Regions from separate parts of the Paenibacillus sp. P22 genome, predicted to be linked through region 1. Evidence: riboswitches for the same ligand, from Rfam matches in the RefSeq annotation. Region 1 holds a riboswitch; each other region holds the start of a gene.
What was found. A riboswitch is a leader RNA that binds a small molecule or an ion and turns the genes downstream of it on or off. The one in region 1 is predicted to bind thiamine pyrophosphate.
Positions count from the first base shown of each region.

Region 1 (4,096 bases):
CGCCTTGGGAAGCGCCAGCCGGGCATCCTCTTCGTCGAACAGCATCTGGCGCTGCAGATTGCTGAATTCCACGTAGTCGCGGTCGGCAAGCCGCAGCTCGCCTACCCCGGCCCGGGCCATATGCTGCGCCAGCGAAGCTCCGAGCGAGCCGGTACCGGCGACAAGCACGACGGCCTGGCCGATCCGCCGCTGTCCTTTCCAGCCAATGGGAGCAAAGCGGATTTGCCGGGAATACCGTTCCTGAATGGCTTCTTGCGCCTCGGATCGGCTTGTTGCCGCCTGCTCAAGCATAGATGCTGCCGCCTCCGGCCTTGAACGCCTCCGCCTGCTCCTTCATGCCCGCCTCGATTGCCTCCGCCGTGTCCAGCCCTTCCCTCTCCGCGTAATCCCGAATGTCCTGCGTGATCCTCATGCTGCAGAACTTCGGCCCGCACATGGAGCAGAAATGCGCGCTCTTGGCGCCTTCCGCAGGGAGCGTCTCGTCGTGGTAGCTCATCGCCCGCTCGGGATCGAGCGACAGATGGAACTGGTCGCGCCAGCGGAATTCGAATCTGGCCTTGGACAGAGCATCGTCGCGCTTTCGCGCCTGCGGATGGCCCTTGGCGAGATCGGCGGCGTGGGCGGCGATCTTGTACGTAATGACGCCTTCCTTCACATCCTCCCGGTTCGGCAGCCCCAGATGCTCCTTGGGCGTCACATAACAGAGCATCGCCGTGCCGAACCAGCCGATCATCGCCGCCCCGATCGCGCTTGTGATATGGTCGTAGCCCGGCGCAATGTCCGTCGTGAGCGGACCAAGCGTGTAGAAGGGAGCCTCGTCGCAGACCGCGAGCTGACGGTCCATATTTTCCTTGATCAGATGCATCGGAACATGGCCCGGACCTTCGATCATGACCTGCACGTCATGCTTCCAGGCAATCTTGGTCAGCTCGCCGAGCGTGTCCAGCTCCGCGAACTGCGCCTCGTCGTTGGCGTCCGCGATCGATCCCGGCCTCAGCCCGTCGCCGAGCGAGAAGGTCACGTCGTAAGCTTTCATGATTTCGCAGATATCTTCGAAATGCGTGTACAGGAAGTTCTCCCTATGGTGGGCGAGGCACCAGGCCGCCATGATGGAGCCTCCCCGGCTGACGATGCCCGTAACGCGCTTCGCAGTCAGCGGCACATAACGGAGCAGCACTCCGGCATGGATGGTGAAATAATCGACTCCCTGCTCGGCCTGCTCGATCAGCGTATCGCGGAACACCTCCCAGCTGAGGTCCTCCGCTTTGCCGTTCACCTTCTCCAGCGCCTGATAGATCGGCACGGTCCCGACCGGAACCGGGGAGTTGCGGATGATCCATTCCCTCGTCGTATGGATGTTCTTGCCGGTGGACAGATCCATGATCGTATCGGCTCCCCAGCGGGTCGCCCACGTCATCTTCTCCACCTCCTCCTCGATCGAGGAGGTCACGGCGGAGTTGCCGATGTTGGCGTTGATCTTCACGTGGAAATGCCGCCCGATGATCATCGGCTCGCTCTCGGGATGGTTGACGTTGGCCGGAATGACCGCTCTTCCCGCCGCGACCTCGGAACGTACGAACTCCGCCTCCATCCCTTCCCTCAGGGCGATGAACTCCATCTCGGGAGTCACGATGCCCTGCCTTGCGTAATGCAATTGGGTGATGTTGCCCCCTGCGAGAGCTCTCAGCGGCAGCCTGCCGGATGGCGGGAAAATTTCCGCTCCCCTCTCGGCGGCTTTGCCTGCGTCGGAGAAGCCATTGTCCTCGGGACGGATGATGCGGCCCTCGTATGGCTCCGTATCTGCCCGCTCCGAGATCCAGCCTCTTCGCATGGGCGGCAAGCCTCTCGCGGCATCCGCCTCGTAATCGGTGTCGGTATAAGGGCCGCTTGCGTCATAGATTCGCAGAGGCTCATTGGGGATGGAAACTCCCCGCACCTCGCTGTCCGACAGCGCGATTTCCCTCATCGGAACCATGATATCCTCCCGGCTTCCCTGCATGTAGACTTTGCGGCTGCCCGGCAGCAGCTCGGTATGTATGGCCATGGATAATCAAAAGCCCCCTTAACGGATTTTGATATCCGCCAGGGGGCTGCACGCTTGGAAATGCCGGTTCATGCCTTTCGTTCCCGATGGTCTGCGCGAAAAACGCAGGCTGTCCGGGACACTCTACTCGTCGCATTCGCCTTCATCGGCAGATTGCGGCTAGCAGATTGGGTGCATCTGATTCTCCGCCGCTTTCCGCCGGAGGACGGCAAAAAGCCGCCTCCGGTCTGGAAGCGGCGAAAAGAGGCACAAGCCAAATAAAAGGCATGTTCGACCACTTTCCTACGCTGGCATGACCCAGATCAGGTTCGAAGGGACCAAAGCTTGCGCTTTATCTCAGCCCGTACAGGCGCCCCTAGTGGATATCTTGGTATGACTATAAGTCGGGATGGGGGAAGTTGTCAACTAGGTCCCACTTAGAAACCCTGAAAGGCATGAAGCCAATCAAGGTTCTAAAATTAAATTTCTATCATTTCCCATAATTCAAAAATTGTTTTTCCATCTATTCGAGCATTTTTAAACAATTCTTCTGCGGTTAGAAACGATTGTGTAAAAGAGTTCTTCCCTTTAGTTAAATAGAGACCTTCTTTATTTCTACTAATCCAGAACTCATCACCTAGATAATAGAATTGAAACTCTTCACCCCATCCTACACGTTGGACTAGTTCTGTGTATCCCACTTTCTATTCCCCCTTTTAATTTCTAAATGGATTTCCATCTTTATCATACGTCCAAGTATGCTCATGTGGTGCTTCAGGGTGGGTTTTAGTGTTATTATGATGGGTATAATCTACATCTCTGATAGCTCTACCATTTGCTCCATACCATCTTCTTGTTAATAACTCACCCGTTTTTCGGTCAATAATATCGATACTAGAATTAGGTTTACCAATATAACCGGGATTTGAGGTAGTAGTGGTATGAGTGTAATAAGGGCTGACATCTAATATTTTTCCTTATTAGATGTTACTATTTGCTTTGTACCATTTCCTGTAATCCGTGCAATACCACTTTTAATCAAAGCACTTGCTTTGCATACTCTCGGATTTGTTCGATCGAGCCATTGACGGAAGTAGACTAGCGATTTCGGGTAGGCTTCAATCCTCAGCGTGTTCCTCTGTGTTCTTGGGGCAAAAATCAACTTGTAGGAGATATGCAGGAAGTGTTCTCCCGTATTGATTCTGATGCGGTATTGGAATCCTCTTTCTCCCACCGTCATCCTGAGCCCGTAGAAGTGACAGATACGCTTGTGAAGCTCATTGAAGAAATCCCAATTAACGCCTGTAAAGTCGATGACAATACGGTCAATGGATACAGTGACCCCTTTCATGTGCCGCCCCCTCCCGAATTTTTTGATGAATTTCGGGCTTAATAAGAGGGGAGATGGCTAGGCATTAACACATGACCTTCCCGTTGTAGAATGCCAGTTACGTCCTGACATTATAAAAGTCGGGCTATCCCTCCGATTAGTTGCGATGACTTTTCAATGGATTGCCTTCTCAATTTCTATATCGAGATAGTTGAGAAGAAATTTGAAAAAAACGAAGAAAACGAAGATAACAAAAAACAGGTCAATCATGGTGGTAACTGACCATAATCGATCTGTTGATGTATTGGTATAGCGTTATTTATGGTATAAAAGTACAGCATTTGTGTGCGTACAAACAAGATAGAAAAATCTTTATTCGGGTATTACATGCGTTAGATGTGTTATTGGTTGAATGTTGAGTTCATTCGGCACTGGGTAGCCCCGCCAAAGAAAAGCGGCTCTCTCCATCAGAAGAAGGCCGCCTGAAACTTGCTATTCATTAAATTCGTCTATCTCTTTCTTTCGCTTCAAAAAAATACGTACCGCTTCATCTTCACGCTCAATAAGGTCATCGTGATGTGAATCAATAGCTACAAGTTCTTTGTACCCCCAAATGGCACTAATACTGTTTTCATTCCCGTAAAATTGAAAGTACCACTCTAAAGGGAGTAACGTATCCGTTACCTCAAATAATTCGGCAGGATACCAAGATGGGAGGTTTTCAAAAGTCCCAAGCAACAAGT
Region 1 is NZ_CBRA020000229.1:66-4,161, forward strand. Features, by position in the region: partial or broken gene BN871_RS23900 (ThiF family adenylyltransferase) at 1-291, opposite strand, end outside; gene thiC (phosphomethylpyrimidine synthase ThiC) at 284-2,044, opposite strand; TPP riboswitch at 2,307-2,411, opposite strand; gene BN871_RS27175 (hypothetical protein) at 2,503-2,724, opposite strand; gene BN871_RS23915 (hypothetical protein) at 2,988-3,374, opposite strand; gene BN871_RS23920 (hypothetical protein) at 3,846-4,096, opposite strand, start outside.

Region 2 (3,858 bases), on a different contig from region 1:
CCGGCCGCTCCAGCCCCCCGATGAGGCTGAGCAGCGTCGTTTTGCCGCTGCCGGAAGGGCCGACGAGCGAGACGAATTCGCCTTCGCCCACCGTCAGGCACACTCCGCCAAGCACCTCGACGCGACGGCCCCCGCTGCCGAACGACTTGCGCAGATTCCGTATTTCCAGCACGTTCATCTTCCATCCTCCTTGCGCGGCCGCCAGCGCAGCGTCAGCTTCTCCGCGCCTGCGACGGCCGCGAACAGCATCAGGCTGAGCATCACGACAAGCGCGACTCCGGCGAATACAAGCGAAGTCTTGAAGCCCTTGGAGGACAGCAGCATGAAGTAGCCGAGCCCCCGGTCGGAGCCGATCCACTCCGCCACGACCGCGCTCGTCACGCTGTACGAAGCCGCGATCTTGAGGCCCGAGAACAGCTGCGGCAGCGCGCCCGGCAGCTCCAGGCCGAGGAAGCGGCGCCAGCGGCCCGCTCCGATCATCCGCATGTACCGCTCCAGGCCCGGGTCGGCTCCCTGCAGGCCGCCGAGCATGGCGACGCAGACGGGAAAAAAGCAGACGAGCATGACGAGCAGCAGCTTCGGCAGCAGTCCGAAGCCGAACCAGATGACGAGCAGCGGCCCGATTGCGATGACAGGAATGTTCTGCGACAGGACGAGCAGCGGATAGAAGCCCGATCGCACGAGCGGCAGCAAATGCAGGACAGCTCCCAGCAGCAGGCCTGCGGCCGCGCCCCCGGCGAAGCCGAGCAGCGTCAGGCTCAAGGTCGCGCCCGTATGCTGCGCCAGCCTCGGGCGCGCCGACCAGGCATCCCGGGCGATATCGCTCGGGGCGGGCAGCAGCCACGCCTCCGTCCCGGACAGACGCACGGCCGCCTCCCACAAGAGCAGGAAGGCGGCCATGACGACGACCGGAGGCAGCAGAGCCCTCCAGCGTATCGTTCTACTGTCCATCCGGGTATTTTTCCAGCAGCCGGTCCATCGAGGCGCCGTTCTCCGGGTTGTAGTATATCTTCACCTGAGAGATGACGGAGGGGCAGCCCATCGCCGCCATCTCCTTGCTCATCTCCGCGACGACGGCGAGCAGGCGCACGAGGTCGCCCTCCATCGTCGTCTCGAGCGGCGCGACGCGGTACGGCACGCCGGCCTCCTTGATGATCTCGATCGCCCGGTCCACGTACGGAAGCACGCTTTCCCCGCCGGGCGTCGTCGGCAAAATCTGAATGCTTACAAGCGCATTGGCCATATCCGGTTCCCTCTCCCCGTCAGCCGGCATCAGGATGCCGGCAAGTAATCGTTCGTGAACGCCTTGGACAGATCCGGCAAGGTGTCCAGCAGCTTGTGCTCATGCATCCATTCGGCATAATTCGTCCAGACTTCCGCCTTCTGCTCGCCCCAGCGGGGAGCGTCATCCTGATATTTGGGGCTCAGCCACTTCTGGCTGGCGCGCACCAGCTCCGGATTGAGGTCCGGAACGGCCTTGATCAGGATGTCCGCGGCGGCGTCGGGTTCGGAGATCGCGTAGGCGTAACCCTCGGAAGCTCCGGCCATGAACGCCTTCACCACATCAGGGCTTTCCTGGATCAGCTTTTCGCTCGTTTCCAGCACCGGCGTGTAGTAATCCAGCTTCTTGCTGTAGTCGGTCAAGTACACCATGTTCAGCTTCTCCCCGCGCAGCTCCGCCTCCACCCCTGTCCAGGCGTAATAGATCCAGGCGAAGTCGATATTCCGCTTCACGGCGGTGAAAAAGTCCGCGTTGCCCATGTTGACGATCTTGACCTTGCCGACATCGGCGCCCTGCTCCTGCATGAGCGAGGAGATGACCTCCTGCTCGACCGGGGCTCCCCAGCCGCCGTAGGTTTTGCCCTCGAATGCCTTCGGCTCCTTGATGCCCTTGGCCTCCGGCGAAGCAAAGCCGGAAGTGTTGTGCTGGATGACGGCCGCCAGCGACACGAGCGGCAATCCCTCGCTGCGGGCGAGCGTAATGTTCTCCTGGTAGCCGACGCCGAATTCAGCCTCTCCCTTGGCGACCAGCGTGTCGGCTGCCGTCCCCTCCGGCGGCTGCACGATCTCGACGTCGAGGCCGTGGTTCAGGAAAAAGCCCTTGTCCCGGGCGACGTACAGGCCGGTATGATTCGTGTTCGGCGTCCAGTCGAGGACGACCTTCACCTTCTTGACCGGCGCGGACGTGCTCGTTCCGGCGCTGCCGGAAGGCGCAGGCGTCGCTGTGCCGCTGTTCCCGCTGCCGTTGTTCCCGCCGCTTGCGCCGTTCCCGTTCCCGCCGCAGCCTGCCAGCAGCGTCGCCAGAACAAGTGCGGCCAGCCCCGCTTTTTTGCCCATCCCGCTTGAAATGCCCATGTTGCTTCCCCTTCTTTCTCTCGCAGCCGTGAGCCCGCCCGGGCCTTGTCCGGAGCGCCAGCATGAGAGGAACAATAAAAAAAAGACGTCTCCCAAGGAAGACGTCTTCGTCACGTGAATCCTTTTGCGCCCGAGGGCGGCAAAAGGCTCGGATGACATGCGGTTCCTACGCTGGCATTATCCAGATCAGGTTTAACGGGTCGGGATGCTTCTCCCCTCTCAGCCGGCGTACGCCAGCTCCCCAGGCTCATTCGGTTGTCAATAGAGCCATTATAGCAGAGAAGCCTTTTATTGCAACCTTCCGTGTCGAAATTTGCGGGCGCGCGGCATCACGTAGAGCCGGCTTCCGGACTTTCCGAGCCTGAAGACGGCTGCTTGGCGTCAGAGTCGGCAGGCGCTCCGCGAGCCTTGTTCCGCTCGCCGTTTTTGCCGTCAGAGCCAGGACTCTCGTCCTGCTGCCCGTCCTGGCTTCCGGCCTTTTCGGCGCTCCCATCGGCTCCTGCCTTCCCGTTTCCCGGCTGTCCGCTTCCGCTTGCCTCGGCTCCGCCGGCCGCCGCATTCCCGGCTCCGCTTTGGCCGCTGCCGCTCTGACCGCCGGCCTCCCCGGCCCTTGGCCTGACCGCCGGCTCCCGCCTTTGCGCCGCCTTGCCCCGCTTGCCGCTGCGCTTTCTTTTTGACCCATCCGATTCCCATGACGAGCATGAGCAGCGGCAGCGCGATCTGGTAATAGGGACTGAATTTCAGGTAGACGGTCATGCCCGTCCACAAATGCTGCGACATGATCGGCTCCAGGAAGCTTGCCGTGAAGATGAGCGGGGCCATGACGAGGGCGCCGGCCCGATAGGGAACTCCCCAGGCTGTCCGCAAAGCGATGACCGAACCGAAAAACAGTCCCGTAGCCTTGACGTACAGCCCGATGTACAGCAGCAGCGTCACGAGAATATCGAGCCGCTCCAGAAAGTTGAACAGCCGGATCTGCTCCACCGCCTCCAGCGTCGGAAGCTCGGCGAGCCGGTACAGCTCCGGACCGAGCACCATCATCAGCACCATGTTGACCGCGATCAGGAACAGCGAGACGCCGATGTAGGCGCCATAGGACATCGCGCCTGTGGACGGGGAGCGTCTGGCATAGGTCCAGAACATCATCAGCACCATGACCTGTCCGAACGGAAACGACAGGATATCGGGAAACGCCGCGTGCAGGACCGGCCTGAAGCCGTTCTCCAGCACAGGCCGCAGACGGTTGAAGTCGAGCAGGCCCGACGCCAGAAACAACCCCAGAAGGGAAATGTAGCTGACGGCCAGCACCGGAATCAGCACTTGGTTGACCCGGAAGAACGCCTCTACTCCCTGCCTGGCGGTGTAGTAGACGATTCCCGTCAAAACCAGCATCGTGCACCACATCGGCGTCTGGGGCAGCAACGTGGCGGAGATCAGCTCCCCGAAGTCGCGCACGTTGCGCATCGACTCCAGGGCGAAGACGACAGCCAGCGCAGCGCCGAG
Region 2 is NZ_CBRA020000259.1:127-3,984, forward strand. Features, by position in the region: partial or broken gene BN871_RS25130 (ATP-binding cassette domain-containing protein) at 1-178, opposite strand, end outside; gene BN871_RS25135 (ABC transporter permease) at 175-951, opposite strand; gene BN871_RS25140 (MTH1187 family thiamine-binding protein) at 941-1,243, opposite strand; gene BN871_RS25145 (ABC transporter substrate-binding protein) at 1,273-2,355, opposite strand; TPP riboswitch at 2,501-2,609, opposite strand; partial or broken gene BN871_RS25150 (GerAB/ArcD/ProY family transporter) at 2,788-3,858, opposite strand, start outside.
Region 2: it holds a riboswitch for thiamine pyrophosphate, as region 1 does, so the genes downstream of both, BN871_RS25145 (ABC transporter substrate-binding protein) here and thiC (phosphomethylpyrimidine synthase ThiC) in region 1, are expected to answer to the same signal.

Region 3 (3,858 bases), on a different contig from region 1:
CGCATCCTGCTCCTGCATCCGTCTCCGGGAAGGATCGTCGAGGACTTCGCCAATCCTCTGCATGCGGAAGGAAAGGCTCCGCTGCGATCCAGCCGGGAGTTCGCCGAGCTCCGCGAATGGCTGATCGGGCGCATCGCGGACGGGGCGCCGTCAGGCGCAGCCCGGCAAGGGCGCACCGGACGAGCGGAAGCCATGCCGCTGGGAGGACCGTCCTCCAGGCAGGAGCCGTACCGTCCTTAGATTCATCGTTCAGACGGAAAGACGGGAGCTATTCCATTCCTAGGTTGCCAGCCTGCCGGGTGCTTCCCGTTCATAAATTCGACATCAGGCAAATCGGACAATAATGCAGGAGGAGACATCATGGAACTATTCTGGTACCTCCCTACAATGGGAGACGGGCGCTACTTGGGTACGACGCAAGGCGCCAAAATAACCGACTTGCCTTATTTCCGGCAAATCGCCCAGGCCGTCGACAGGCTCGGCTATACCGGCATGCTCGTGCCGACAGGCCATGCCTGCGAGGACGGCTGGGTCGTCGCATCCGCGCTCATGACCGCCACGGAGCGCCTGCGTTTTCTCGTGGCGGTCCGCCCGGCAGGCGTCTCGGTGACGATCGCCGCCCGCATGGCCGCTACGTTCGAGAGGCTCTCCTCGGGCAGGCTGCTCGTGAACGTCGTCACCGGCGGAGATCCGCATGAAATGCGGGGTGACGGCATTTTTCTGAGCCACGCCGACCGGTACGAGGCTACGGACGAGTTCCTGCAAGTATGGCATCGCCTGATGGCCGGCGAGGAGGTCACCTTCCGCGGCAGGCATATCCAGGTGGAAGGGGCCCGGCTCCAATATCCTCCCTTCGGCCGCAAGTCGCCGCCGCTCTATATCGGAGCCTCCTCGGAAGCCGGCCATGCCGTCGCCGCCAAGCATATCGACACCTATCTGACCTGGGCCGAAACGCCGGAGATGGTTGCGGCCAAAATCGCCGACGTCCGCTCCCGCGCCCATGCTCTCGGCAGGCAGGTCGACATCGGCCTGCGGGTGCAGATCATCGTCCGTGAGACGGCGGAGGAAGCCTGGGCCGCAGCCCGCCGGCTCATCCGCCATGTCAGCGAGGAGGACGCCCGGAGCGCGCAGGCCGTGCTGGATCGGTTCGATTCGGTCGGGCAGCGCCGCATGACACAGCTGGTCCGCGACAGCGAAGGGCAGGACGAGATCGCTCCCAACCTGTGGACCGGCATCGGCCGCGTGCGCGGCGGCGTCGGCACCGCGCTCGTCGGCGATCCCGAATCGGTGGCGCTTCGCCTGAAGGAGTACGCCGCGCTCGGCATCGACAGGTTCATCCTGTCGGGCTACCCCCACCTGGAGGAGGCGTACCGCATCGCGGAGCTTCTGTTCCCGCTGCTGCCCGTGTCCAGCCCGACCCGCCCCCCGGAGCCGGACTGGTCGCCGATGGGCGAGCTGCTCGCGGAAAATATCGCTCCCCGCTGACCGCCGGCCATAATCCCTCTTGCCGCTTCCCGATTTTCACGTTATAGTAAGGACAATTTCCATAGCATGCATGGGGGCTCGATGAAGTCGGGCTGAGACTGCGGCCGTATGCCGCTGACCATTGATCTGATCTGGGTAATGCCAGCGTAGAGAGAATGCACCGCGCCGCCGGGCTTGCGCCCATCCTGCGCGGATATGCCTTTATTCCCTCTGCCCGCCGGCTTCCGGCGGGCTTTTCCTATGCCCCCGGAGGAGGTCGGGCCGGGTCAGCAGCCATCTGTGGGGAACATTCCAATTTTCCTTGAGAGGGAGTCTGATTTCTTATGTCCACCGCCATGCCCAATGCCGACCGTCCAAAAGGACTGACGCTCGCCGACATTCTCGTCACGCTTGTCGTAGCCGTCGTTTTCGGCATCATCTACCGCATCTGGAATCCGATGTACGACATTCTCAAGCCGCTCGGCCTTCATGCGGAGCAGCTCAGCTACGGCATGTGGTTCATGGCCGGCACCTTCGCCTTCCTCCTGATCCGCAAGCCCGGGGCCGCGCTGCTCGCCGAGACGGCCGCGGCCGCGCTGGAAGCGTTCATGGGCGGATCGTGGGGAGCCTCGACGCTTGTCTATGGAGTGCTGCAGGGTCTCGGAGCCGAAATCATCTTCGCCGCCTTCCTGTACCGGAAGGCAGGTGCGATCGTGACGGTCCTTGCGTCCCTGGGCTCCGCCGTCGTCTCCATCTTCATCGACGCGCATTACAGCTACATCGATAAAATGACCGCCTGGAACTACACCTTGTTCGTCTCCATGCGTCTGCTCGGCAGCGTCGTCATCGCCGGCCTGTTCGCCTGGGCGCTGGCCAAGGCGCTGGAGCGCACCGGCGTGCTGAGCCTCATCCGCCCGGCATCGGCCAAGGATTACGAGGCTCTCGGATAAGGCGATGAAAGCTGCAGACGTCATCCTAAAAGGCTGCATTCGCAGCCACACTCCGACGAACGGCGGGGAGATCGGCGCGGCTTCGACGCCGCTTGCAGCTCTCGCTCCCGCCATCGGGAGCGGCCGCTTGCCCTCTATGAATGCCTCCGGAACCGGCACCGAACGGCAGCGTCATGCCGACGAGGCTGTGCCTGCAGCGAAACGGCCGATGCCGCCCGTCCAACATGCCGGGCCTGCGGCGCGCGTAGAGAACCTGCGGCTCCGATATCCCGGAGAAGACACTCCGCTCCTCTTCAAAGGGCTGAGCCTGACCATCGAACGCGGCCAGAAGGTGCTGCTGCTCGGACCGAGCGGCTGCGGGAAGTCGACGCTGCTGCAGGTGCTCGGCGGCCTGGTGCCGGCGGCCATCCGCATCCCGATGAAGGCGGACTGCTGCCTTGTTCCCGCCCGGCCGGGCTATGTGTTCCAGGATCCGGATTCCCAGTTCTGCATGCCGTATGCCGACGAAGAAATCGCCTTCGCGCTGGAGAACGCGGGCATTGCGCGCGAGGAAATGCCGGCCCGCATCTCTCGCTGTCTCGAGGCTGTCGGCCTGTGCCTGGCAGACCCCCATTTCCCGGTAGCCGGCATGTCCCAAGGAATGAAGCAGCGGCTTGCCATCGCGGCCATGATCGCCATGGAGCCCGATGCTCTGCTGCTCGACGAGCCTACCGCCCTCCTGGACGAGGAGGGCACGCGGCAGGTATGGAGCTCGCTCCGCTCCGTCTGGGGCGGGCGGACCGTCATCATCGTCGAGCACAAGATTGCCGGCATCGCGGAAGATATGGACCGGGTCATTGTATTCGGACCCGACGGAAGCATCCAGGCCGACGGCTCTCCTCGCCTCGTGTTCCGGGAGCACCGGGAGCTGCTGCGGGAATACGGCATCTGGTACCCCGGCTTCTGGGAGGACTACGATCGGAATGCCGCCATCCGCCCCGCAGCGACCGCTCCGTCGTCTGGCGTCCGTTCCGCCGAGCTGCTGCTCGAGCTGGACGGTCTGGAAGGATGGCGGGGCGGCCGGCCCAAGGTGCGGACCGGCCCGCTCGCAGTGAACGCCGGCGACTGGATCGCCGTCACCGGCGTCAACGGAGCCGGCAAGAGCACGCTGCTGCTCGCCATCATGAAGCTGATCAAGACCAAGGGAAGCCTGTACATTCCCGGCATTCCGGTCCAAAGCCTGAAAAAGCCCGGGGATATGGCCAAGCATGCCGCGCTGAGCTTCCAAAATCCCGAGTTCCAGCTCGTGACGGACTCCGTCCTCGACGAGCTCGCCTACTCCTTGCCGCGATCGCTGCGGGAACCGGAGCGCAGCAGCCGGGCAAGGACGCTCATGGAGAACTACGCGCTCGACGGCCTCGGCGGCCGCCATCCCTATCAGCTGTCGATGGGACAGAAGCGCAGG
Region 3 is NZ_CBRA020000026.1:25,321-29,178, reverse strand. Features, by position in the region: gene BN871_RS06040 (ABC transporter ATP-binding protein) at 1-240, shown strand, start outside; gene ssuD (FMNH2-dependent alkanesulfonate monooxygenase) at 361-1,485, shown strand; TPP riboswitch at 1,546-1,655, shown strand; gene BN871_RS06030 (ECF transporter S component) at 1,809-2,414, shown strand; gene BN871_RS06025 (ABC transporter ATP-binding protein) at 2,419-3,858, shown strand, end outside.
Region 3: it holds a riboswitch for thiamine pyrophosphate, as region 1 does, so the genes downstream of both, BN871_RS06030 (ECF transporter S component) here and thiC (phosphomethylpyrimidine synthase ThiC) in region 1, are expected to answer to the same signal.